Regions from separate parts of the Shinella sp. GW835-FHT14H05 genome, predicted to be linked through region 1. Evidence: predicted binding sites of a transcription regulator. Region 1 holds the regulator's gene; each other region holds the start of a gene.
The links. The regulator PhoB, encoded in region 1, activates phosphate uptake and scavenging genes when phosphate is short. The targets are predictions, from matches to a motif close to TGTCATNNANCTGTCAT.
Positions count from the first base shown of each region.

Region 2: AC1Q6Z_RS17625 (DUF2794 domain-containing protein) is a predicted target of PhoB. The motif match lies at 787-803, and genes of this name have one in related genera.
Region 3: AC1Q6Z_RS18150 (alkaline phosphatase D family protein) is a predicted target of PhoB. The motif match lies at 816-832, and genes of this name have one in related genera.
Region 4: AC1Q6Z_RS25375 (DUF47 domain-containing protein) is a predicted target of PhoB. The motif match lies at 1,097-1,113, and genes of this name have one in related genera.

Region 1 covers NZ_JBXAFY010000004.1:80,152-82,349, reverse strand. The annotation lists gene phoU (phosphate signaling complex protein PhoU) at 36-764, shown strand; gene phoB (phosphate regulon transcriptional regulator PhoB) at 779-1,462, shown strand; gene AC1Q6Z_RS14945 (GcrA family cell cycle regulator) at 1,597-2,136, opposite strand.
Region 2 covers NZ_JBXAFY010000005.1:194,640-196,837, reverse strand. The annotation lists gene AC1Q6Z_RS17630 (DUF1223 domain-containing protein) at 1-483, shown strand, start outside; gene AC1Q6Z_RS17625 (DUF2794 domain-containing protein) at 824-1,198, shown strand; gene AC1Q6Z_RS17620 (GNAT family N-acetyltransferase) at 1,200-1,751, opposite strand; gene pyc (pyruvate carboxylase) at 1,830-2,198, opposite strand, start outside.
Region 3 covers NZ_JBXAFY010000005.1:299,498-301,695, forward strand. The annotation lists gene AC1Q6Z_RS18145 (M3 family metallopeptidase) at 1-611, shown strand, start outside; gene AC1Q6Z_RS18150 (alkaline phosphatase D family protein) at 937-2,198, shown strand, end outside.
Region 4 covers NZ_JBXAFY010000010.1:134,407-136,604, reverse strand. The annotation lists gene AC1Q6Z_RS25385 (TrkH family potassium uptake protein) at 1-365, shown strand, start outside; gene AC1Q6Z_RS25380 (hypothetical protein) at 444-1,022, shown strand; gene AC1Q6Z_RS25375 (DUF47 domain-containing protein) at 1,138-1,782, shown strand; gene AC1Q6Z_RS25370 (inorganic phosphate transporter) at 1,782-2,198, shown strand, end outside.

The DNA of each region.
Region 1 (2,198 bases):
CCCCCTGAAAATCCGAGCGCATTAAGGACACAACCATGTCATCGACCCATATTGTCTCGATTTATGACGAAGAACTGAAGTACCTCTCCCGCCGCATCTCCGAAATGGGTGGCACGGCCGAGCAGATGGTGGCGGATTCCGTCCGTGCGCTCGTCACCACCGATGGTGCGCTGGCGCAGAAGGTGATCTCGGAAGACGTCATCCTCGACACCGCCGAGCGCCAGATCAACGAGAAGGCGATCGTCACGATCGCCAAGCGCCAGCCGGTGGCTGCGGACCTGCGCGAAATCATGGGCGCGATCCGCATCGCGGCCGAACTGGAGCGCGTCGGCGACCTCGGCAAGAACACCGCCAAGCGCGTCATCGCCGTGCAGAGCTCGGGCATGCCCCGCAAGCTCACCCGCGGCCTGGAGCACCTCGCCGAACTGACGCTGATCCAGCTCAAGGAAGTGCTCGACGTCTACGCCACCCGCTCGGTGGAGAAGGCCAAGGCGATCCGCGAGCGCGACGACGAGATCGACGCGATCTACACCTCGCTGTTCCGCGAACTCCTCACCTACATGATGGAAGATCCGCGCAACATCACGCCCTGCACCCACCTCCTGTTCTGCGCCAAGAACATCGAGCGCATCGGCGACCATGCGACAAACATCGCGGAAACCATCTACTACATGGCGACCGGCTCGCAGCCCGAAGGCGAACGCCCGAAGGACGACACCTCGACGTCAGTGGTCACTGCCGACGTCACTGAAGCCTCCGAGTAAGGAGTTTTGCCTCCATGGTGCCCAGAATCGCCGTCGTGGAAGACGAGGAGGCGCTAAGCGTCCTCCTGCGCTACAACCTCGAAGCCGAAGGTTTCGAGGTCGATACGATCCTCTCCGGTGACGAGGCCGAAGTGCGCTTGCAGGAGCGCATGCCGGACCTCCTCATCCTCGACTGGATGCTGCCGGGCGTTTCGGGCATCGAACTGTGCCGGCGGCTGCGCCAGCGGCCGGAGACCGAACGCCTGCCGATCATCATGCTGACGGCACGCGGTGAGGAAAGCGAGCGCGTGCGCGGGCTCGCCACCGGCGCCGACGACTATGTCGTCAAGCCGTTCTCGACGCCTGAGCTCGTCGCCCGCGTGCGCGCCATGCTGCGCCGGGCCCGGCCGGAAGTCGTCTCGACGGTGCTGCGCTGCGGCGATATCGAGCTCGACCGCGAGACGCATCGGGTGCATCGCCGCACCCGCGAAGTCCGCCTCGGCCCGACGGAATTCCGACTGCTGGAATTCCTGATGACCTCGCCTGGCCGCGTCTTCTCGCGCTCGCAGCTTCTCGATGGCGTCTGGGGCCACGACATCTATGTCGACGAACGCACGGTCGACGTGCATGTCGGCCGCCTGCGCAAGGCGCTCAACTTCGCAAACATGCAGGACGTCATCCGCACGGTCCGCGGCGCAGGCTATTCGCTGGAAGCCTAAGCGACCCCTTTCCTCCCAAGGACGAAAATGGGCCCTTCGGGGCCTGTTTGCGTTTCGGAGTGTGGTCCGGCCCTGCACCACAAACGAAAACGGACCCTTTCGGGTCCGCATCGCATGTGCTGTCGTGGAAAAGATCACCGCATCCGGCGGCGCTCGGCCGAGGGCTGGTAGGCGAGGCGCTGGTGGTAGGTGCAGTAGGGCGAGTTGTCCGGGGACTCGTTGCCGCAGAAGTGGAAGTCGTCGTTCAGCGGGTCGCCGATCGGCCATTTGCAGGTGCGCTCGGTGAGCTGCGTCAGCTCGAGCCGGCGCGACATGGGCACGACCACGCTGTTGCCGTTGGACGGAACCGGAAGCTGCTCGCGCTGCGTCTCGAAATCCGTCTCGACCTCTTCCTTGGTAATGGTGTTGCCGGCCGGGCGCACGACGGAGCGGGCGGTCACGGCGCGGGCCTGGAAGGTTGTCGCGGGGCGCGGGGCTGCCGGCACCGGGCGCTTGGGACGCGACGCGCTCTGCGTGCCGCCGGCCTTGGCGCGGCCCGGAAGGTTCAGCCGGTGCACCTTGCCGATGACCGCGTTGCGGCTGACGCCGCCGAGCTGTGCCGCGATCTGGCTCGCGCTCAGGCCCTCGCTCCAGAGCTTCTTGAGTTTCTCGACCCGCTCGTCTGTCCAGTTCATCTCTCGTCTCCGCTCGACGCTCGCAATGCGGGAATCCCTCATCGCGTTCCGGACGGGTCCGG
Region 2 (2,198 bases), on a different contig from region 1:
GCCCGCATGTTCGGGCGCAGCGGCGTCTACACGCCCCAGGCCGTGCTGAACGGCCGCGAGCACATCAACGGCGCCGATATTTCCGGCATCCGCTCGCGCATCGGCGCCATGCCGAACGAGGGCAAGGGGCTCAACGTACCGGTTGATGTCGAGGTGAAGAACGACGAGCTGCGCATCCGCGTCGGCCCCGGCGAGGGCAAGGCCAATATCGTCATCGCCTATTTCGAGCGCGAACGCACGATCGACATCGACAAGGGCGAAAACCGCGGCAAGCGCGTCAACTACTGGCACGCCGTCACCGACATGGAAACGATCGGCATGTGGGAAGGTAAGGAGACCAACCTGGTCCTGCCGGCCGACATGCTGAAGAAGAAAAAGAAATCCGGCGGCTGCGCCGTGCTTTTGCAGCGCATGCGCACCGCCGATACGCCGGGCGCCATTTTGGGTGCGACCGTTTTGACGGGTGATAAAGCTTCGCGATGAATGTCTTTCCCCCTTGGGGGGAGGTCCGGTCCGGCTTCTTCGAGGGGCTGGGGCTTGAGGGTTCGAAGAAAGACGGACCGGACCGAGACGAAGCTACCGGCAACGGAATACTGGGCAACTTCGACAGACGCACCCCGACAATACCTGCTTCCCGCACAAGGCAGCAGGCAGGTAGAGGCTGCGACTGGCGGACTTTCTCCCGTAAATTGGGCGTCTGTTTGTCTGAATTGCGGCGAGAAGGATTTTTGCGAAAACGCAAGTCTTCGCCCATCCGCCTTGCATTTCCGTTTTGGTCAGGCACACTGTCACCCAGCCGTCACAGACGAGGTGCGGAGATTCGATGACTGATCAGCCGGATTTGCAGGCTTCCAATGTCGTGGTCGACCTTAGGGAATATAAGAGCAGCCGGGATCCGCTGCCTGTAACCTTCCATCGACGGGAGCTCGATGCAATCCTCTGGGTCTACGGCCGGATGGTCGGCGAAGGGGAATGGCGCGACTACGCAATCGACCATATGCGCGACAAGGCGGTGTTTTCCGTCTTCAAGCGCTCGGGCGAAATGCCGCTCTACCGCATCGAGAAAAACCCCAAGCTTGCCGCCAAACAGGGCGCCTACAGCGTCGTCAACCAGCACGGCACCATTTTGAAGCGCGGCCATGAGCTCAACCAGGTGCTCAAGGTGTTCGACAAGGTGCTGCGGCTGATCGAGACGTGATTCAGGCCATCGTCCCCGGATAGGTCGCCGAAGACGGCTCGGTTTCCGCGCCGTCGCCCAGCGCGCGCTGCATGAAGACGGTGTCGAGCCAGCGGCCGTGCTTGAAGCCGGTGGCGGTCATGCGGCCAGAATGTTCGAAACCCGCAGCCGCGTGCACGGCGATCGAGGCCGGATGGGCGCCGCCGATGACGGCCACCATCTGGCGGAAGCCGAGCTCCGTCGAGCGGCGGATCAGTTCCGCCAGCAGCGCCTTGCCGACGCCCTTGCCGCGCGCTTCCGGCGCCAGGTAGACCGAATCCTCGACGAGCCAGCGATAGGCCGGCCGCGTGCGGAAGGCCGACGCATAGGCGTAGCCGAGGATGAGCCCGGTCTGCTCGATGGCGACGATATAGGGATAACCCTTGTCGGTGATCGCCTGGAACCGCGCCGCCATCTCGTCGAGCGAGGGCGGGTCGATCTCGTAACTCGCCACCCCGTTCAGCACGGATTCGCGGTAGATTTCGGTGAAGGCGGCAATGTCGCCGAGGTCGGCGGTGCGAATGACGAAGCTCATGGAAAGCCTGCATATTCCGGATATGGGATGGGCGTCCATCCCATATCCGGGTTTGGCTTTCAAGCGACGTTTGACGTATCAGGCACCGTAAACGATGAGCAGGTCCTTGGCGTCGATCTGGTCGCCGGCCTTGACCAGCACCTCCGAGACCGTGCCGTCCTTCTCCGCATGCAGCGCCGTTTCCATCTTCATCGCCTCGATGGAGAGCAGTACGTCGCCGGCCTTGACCGCCTGGCCGGCCGAGACCGAGACCGTCGAGATGACGCCCGGCATCGGCGCGCCGAGATGGGCGGCATTGCCGATGTCCGCCTTGCGCCGCGCCGTTGACGTCGCCGCGCGGTTGCGGTCCGGCACCTTGATGAGGCGCGGCTGGCCGTTCAGCTCGAAGAACACTTTTACCATGCCCTGCGCATCCGGCTCGCTCTGCGCCTGGTGCAGGATGACGAG
Region 3 (2,198 bases), on a different contig from region 1:
ACGGCATGCTCTCCGACGTCACTTATCCCTCTGTCTCGGGCACCGGCGTGTCGCGCGATTTCGTCGAACTGCCCTCGCAGCTCTACGAACATTGGCTGACCGTGCCGGAAATTTTGACGCGCTATGCCGTGCATTACCAGACGGGCGAGGCGATGCCGCAGGCGCTGCTCGACAAGGTGCTGGCCGCCCGCACCTTCAACTCCGGCTTTGCGACGGTGGAGTTCACCTCCTCGGCGCTGGTCGACATGGCGTTTCATACGCGCGGTCCGGTGGACGATCCGATGGCGGTGCAGGCGGAGGTGCTGGAAAAGATCGGCCTGCCGAAATCCATCGTCATGCGCCACGCGACGCCGCACTTCCAGCACGTCTTCTCCGGTGACGGCTATTCGGCCGGCTACTATTCCTACATGTGGTCGGAAGTGCTCGACGCCGACGCCTTTGCCGCCTTCACCGAGACCGGCGACGCCTTCAATCCGGCCATGGCCGAACGGCTGAAGACCTACATCTACGCAGTCGGCGGCTCCGTCGACCCGGAAGACGCCTACAAGGCCTTCCGCGGCAAGCTGCCGAGCCCGGAAGCGATGCTTGAGAAGAAGGGGTTGGCGGCCTGACGGGCCGCCTTCTCTTGCGAAGGTCGTCTCGCACCCGCCAACGTCATCCTCGGGCTTGACCCGAGGATCCACATCCACGGCGTGCCGGTGGGTGGATGGTCGGGTCAGGCCCGACCATGACGGAGGAGAGGCTGCGGCTGTGGCCAGAAACCTGCGGCGTGGGAGCGGTGGCTTCGGCTGGCAACTGCCCGCGCCACCTCGTGCCGTCATCCTCCCGTCACCGAACTTTTGGCGAAACGTCATGCTCCCGTTACCGGACTGACATGGCGAAGACTCATGGTCTGCCCGCCTGGCGTTTCGATTCGCGGGTCAGGCCGGAGGTGGCATGGCGATTGTTCCCGAGACGCTGACGCGGCGCTCGTTTCTTCTGACTGCGGGGGCCGGCGCACTGGCCACATCCTCTGCGCTGGCGGTTCCCTATTATGCGCGGCGGCATGGCAGTCCGGCCTTCTCCCACGGCGTGCAGTCCGGCGACGTCGATTGTTCCTCCGGCGTGGTCTGGGCGCGCATCGACCGGCCGGCGGAGGTGATGCTCGAATATTCGACCACCGACAGTTTCACCAATGCGGCCCGGATGCCGGTGCAGAAGGCGCTGGGGACGTCCGACAACACGGTCAAGGCAATGCTGCAGGGTCTGCTGCCGGACCAGGACATTTTTTACCGCTTCACGGCCAACGACCCCTATTCCAGCCATCTCGTCTCCGAGCCGATCGTCGGGCGCTTTCGCACGGCGCCGATGCGCAATCGGTCGGTGCGCTTCGTCTGGTCGGGCGATACCGCCGGGCAGGGCTGGGGCATCGACGATGTCGGCATGAAGACCTATTCGACGATGCTGCGCCACGAGCCGGATTTCTTCATCCATTCGGGCGATACGGTCTATGCGGACGGCCCGATCCCGGACGAAATCCCCTTGCGCGATGGTGGGGTCTGGAAGAACCGCATCGTCACCGACGAGAAGCGCAATGTGGCGCGCACGCTGGAAGAATTCCGGGGGCAGTGGAAATACAATCTGCTGGACGACCACCTGCTCGCCTTCAACAGCCAGTGCCCGACCTTCTTCCAGTGGGACGACCACGAGGTGCTGAACAACTGGTCGGAATCGAGCGACCTCACCGGCGACCGGCGTTATCCGGACAAGGAGATCGGCGTCTACGAAGCGCGCGCGCGGCGCGCCTTCCACGAGATGACGTCGATCCGCTATTTCCCCACCGAGCCCGGCCGCATCTTCCGCAAGGTCGCCTATGGCCCGCTGCTCGACGTGTTCTTCGTCGACCTGCGCTCCTATCGCAGCCCCAACCAGGGCGGCACGGAGAACGGCCTGTTCGGCTGGCGGCAGGCGGACTGGCTGCGGCGCGAGCTTGCGGCCTCTCAGGCCGTCTGGAAGGTGATCGCCTGCGACATGCCGCTCGGCCTCGTCATCTGGGACGATTATTCCAACAGTCTCGGCTACGAGGGCGTGGCGGACGGCCTGAACGGCCCGCCCGCGGCGCGCGAGCGGGAAATCGCGGACCCGCTCTCCTTCATGCGCGACAATGCCATCCACAATGTCGTCTGGCTGACGGCGGACGTCCACTATACCGCCGCGCA
Region 4 (2,198 bases), on a different contig from region 1:
TCCGCACTGGCCTCTACCGTCTCATCTATCCCGACGGAATCCATGCCGTGCGCTACGGCAGCATGACCGTCGACATCGATCTGCAGCGCGGCGTCTTCCTTTTCTTCATCACGTATGTGGCCATTTCCGCTATCGGCGCCATTGTGCTCGGCCTGATGGGCTATGACGTTCTGACGGCGGTATCGGCCGCCGCGACGTCGCTGTCCAACGTCGGCCCGGGCGTTACCCAAGCGATCGGTCCGGCCGGCAGTTTTGCCGGCTTTCATGATGCCGCTCTCTACCTGCTCTCCTTCCTGATGTTGCTCGGCCGTCTCGAAATCCTGACTGTGCTCGTCATCCTGACACCACTGTTCTGGAAGAGCTGACCGCGTACCGCCTTTGGCGTTCTTGACTGTTGTCACGCTTCTCCGCATCCTGCCGCCATCCGGCTGGAGGAAGACTGAATGTTTGCGTCGAAGTCCCTGTTGCGTTTGACCTTTATCGCCGCGCTCGCGCCGGCCTTCGCCTTTGCCGGGCCGCTTGCGGATGCGGCCAAGAAGGCGGAGGAACAGGCCGCCGCCGGCGACACGGTGGGCGCGCACAACACGATCCGCGATGCCTTCGGCACCTTCGCCGCCACCCTGCCCTTCACGATCGGCAAGGCCGTCTTCGTTTCCGCCCCGCCGGAAGGCTACGGCATGTATGCGGTGCGCCCCGCCTCCGACTTCAAGGTCGGCGAGGCGCTGATCTCCTATGTCGAGCCCGTCGGCCTCACCTGGCGGCCGGGCGACGGCGGCCTGCTCGAATCGCATTTCACCGTCGATCTCGAACTTCTCGATCCCAAGGGCACGGTGCTCGCCGAGCAGAAGGCCTTCGGCTCCTTCGACTTCAAGGGCAGCGTGCGCAACCAGGAAGTCTTCGCCAAGCTGACCCTCAATCTCAGCGGCCCGCCGGCCGGCGACTACGTGCTGCGCTACCGCTTCCGCGATGCGGCCAGTGGCGCCGTGGCGATCAGCGAGCAGCCGTTCAAGATCGTTCCGTAATAAGGTTTTCCACAGGCAGGCAGAGAATTGTGACAAGCCGGAATCCAAGCTTTCCAGCGGCTTGACGGTCAATTATGACAGCGACATGACAACCCCAGCCAGGTAAGGGGCATCCATGCTTTCGCTGTTTCGCAAACTCATGCCGCGCGAAGACCGCTTCTTCGATTATTTCGAGCAGCATTCCCGCACCGTCGTCGGCGCCGCCGAAGCCCTCCGTTCGGTGCTCGCGGGAGGGCCGGATCTGGAAAAACACTGCGACCGCATCGTCGAACTGGAAAACCAGGCCGACGACATTACCCGCGAAGTGCTGCTCGCCGTGCGCCGCAGCTTCATCACCCCCTTCGACCGCGGCGACATCAAGGACCTGATCCAGTCGATGGATGACGCCATCGACATGATGCACAAGACCGTGAAAACCATCCGCCTCTACGAGCAGACGCAGTTCGAGCCCGGCATGCGGGAGATGGGCGAGACCGTCGTCAAGGCCGCGCATCTCATCGCCGAGGCCATTCCGCTGCTCGACAAGGTCGGCGTACACGCCACACGCCTCAGCGCGATCGCCGAAGAGGTCACCCGCGTCGAGGGCCGCTCGGACGAACTGCACGACCAGGGCCTGAAGAACCTCTTCAAGCAATACGGCAAGACCGACCCGATGGCCTATATCATCGGCAGCGAGATCTACGGCGAACTGGAAAAGGTGGTCGACCGCTTCGAGGACGTGGCGAACGAGATCAGCGGCATCGTGATCGAGAACGTCTGATGGAGGCCACCCTCGCCCTACCCCTGCTGGTCGCGCTCGTCGGCATCGCGCTGCTCTTCGACTTCCTGAACGGCCTTCACGATGCGGCGAACTCCATCGCCACCATCGTCTCGACGCGCGTGCTGCGCCCGCAATATGCCGTGATGTGGGCGGCCTTCTTCAATTTCATCGCCTTCCTGTTCTTCGGCCTGCATGTCGCCGAAACGCTCGGAAAGGGCATCATCGATCCGGGCATCGTCAGCCCCCTCGTCATCTTCGCGGCCCTGATGGGCGCGATCATCTGGAATGTCGTCACCTGGATCTTCGGCATTCCGTCGAGCTCCTCGCACGCGCTGATCGGCGGGCTCGTAGGTGCCGGCCTTGCCAAGACCGGCTTCGACGCCGTCGTCTGGAGCGGCCTCATCAAGACGGCGAGC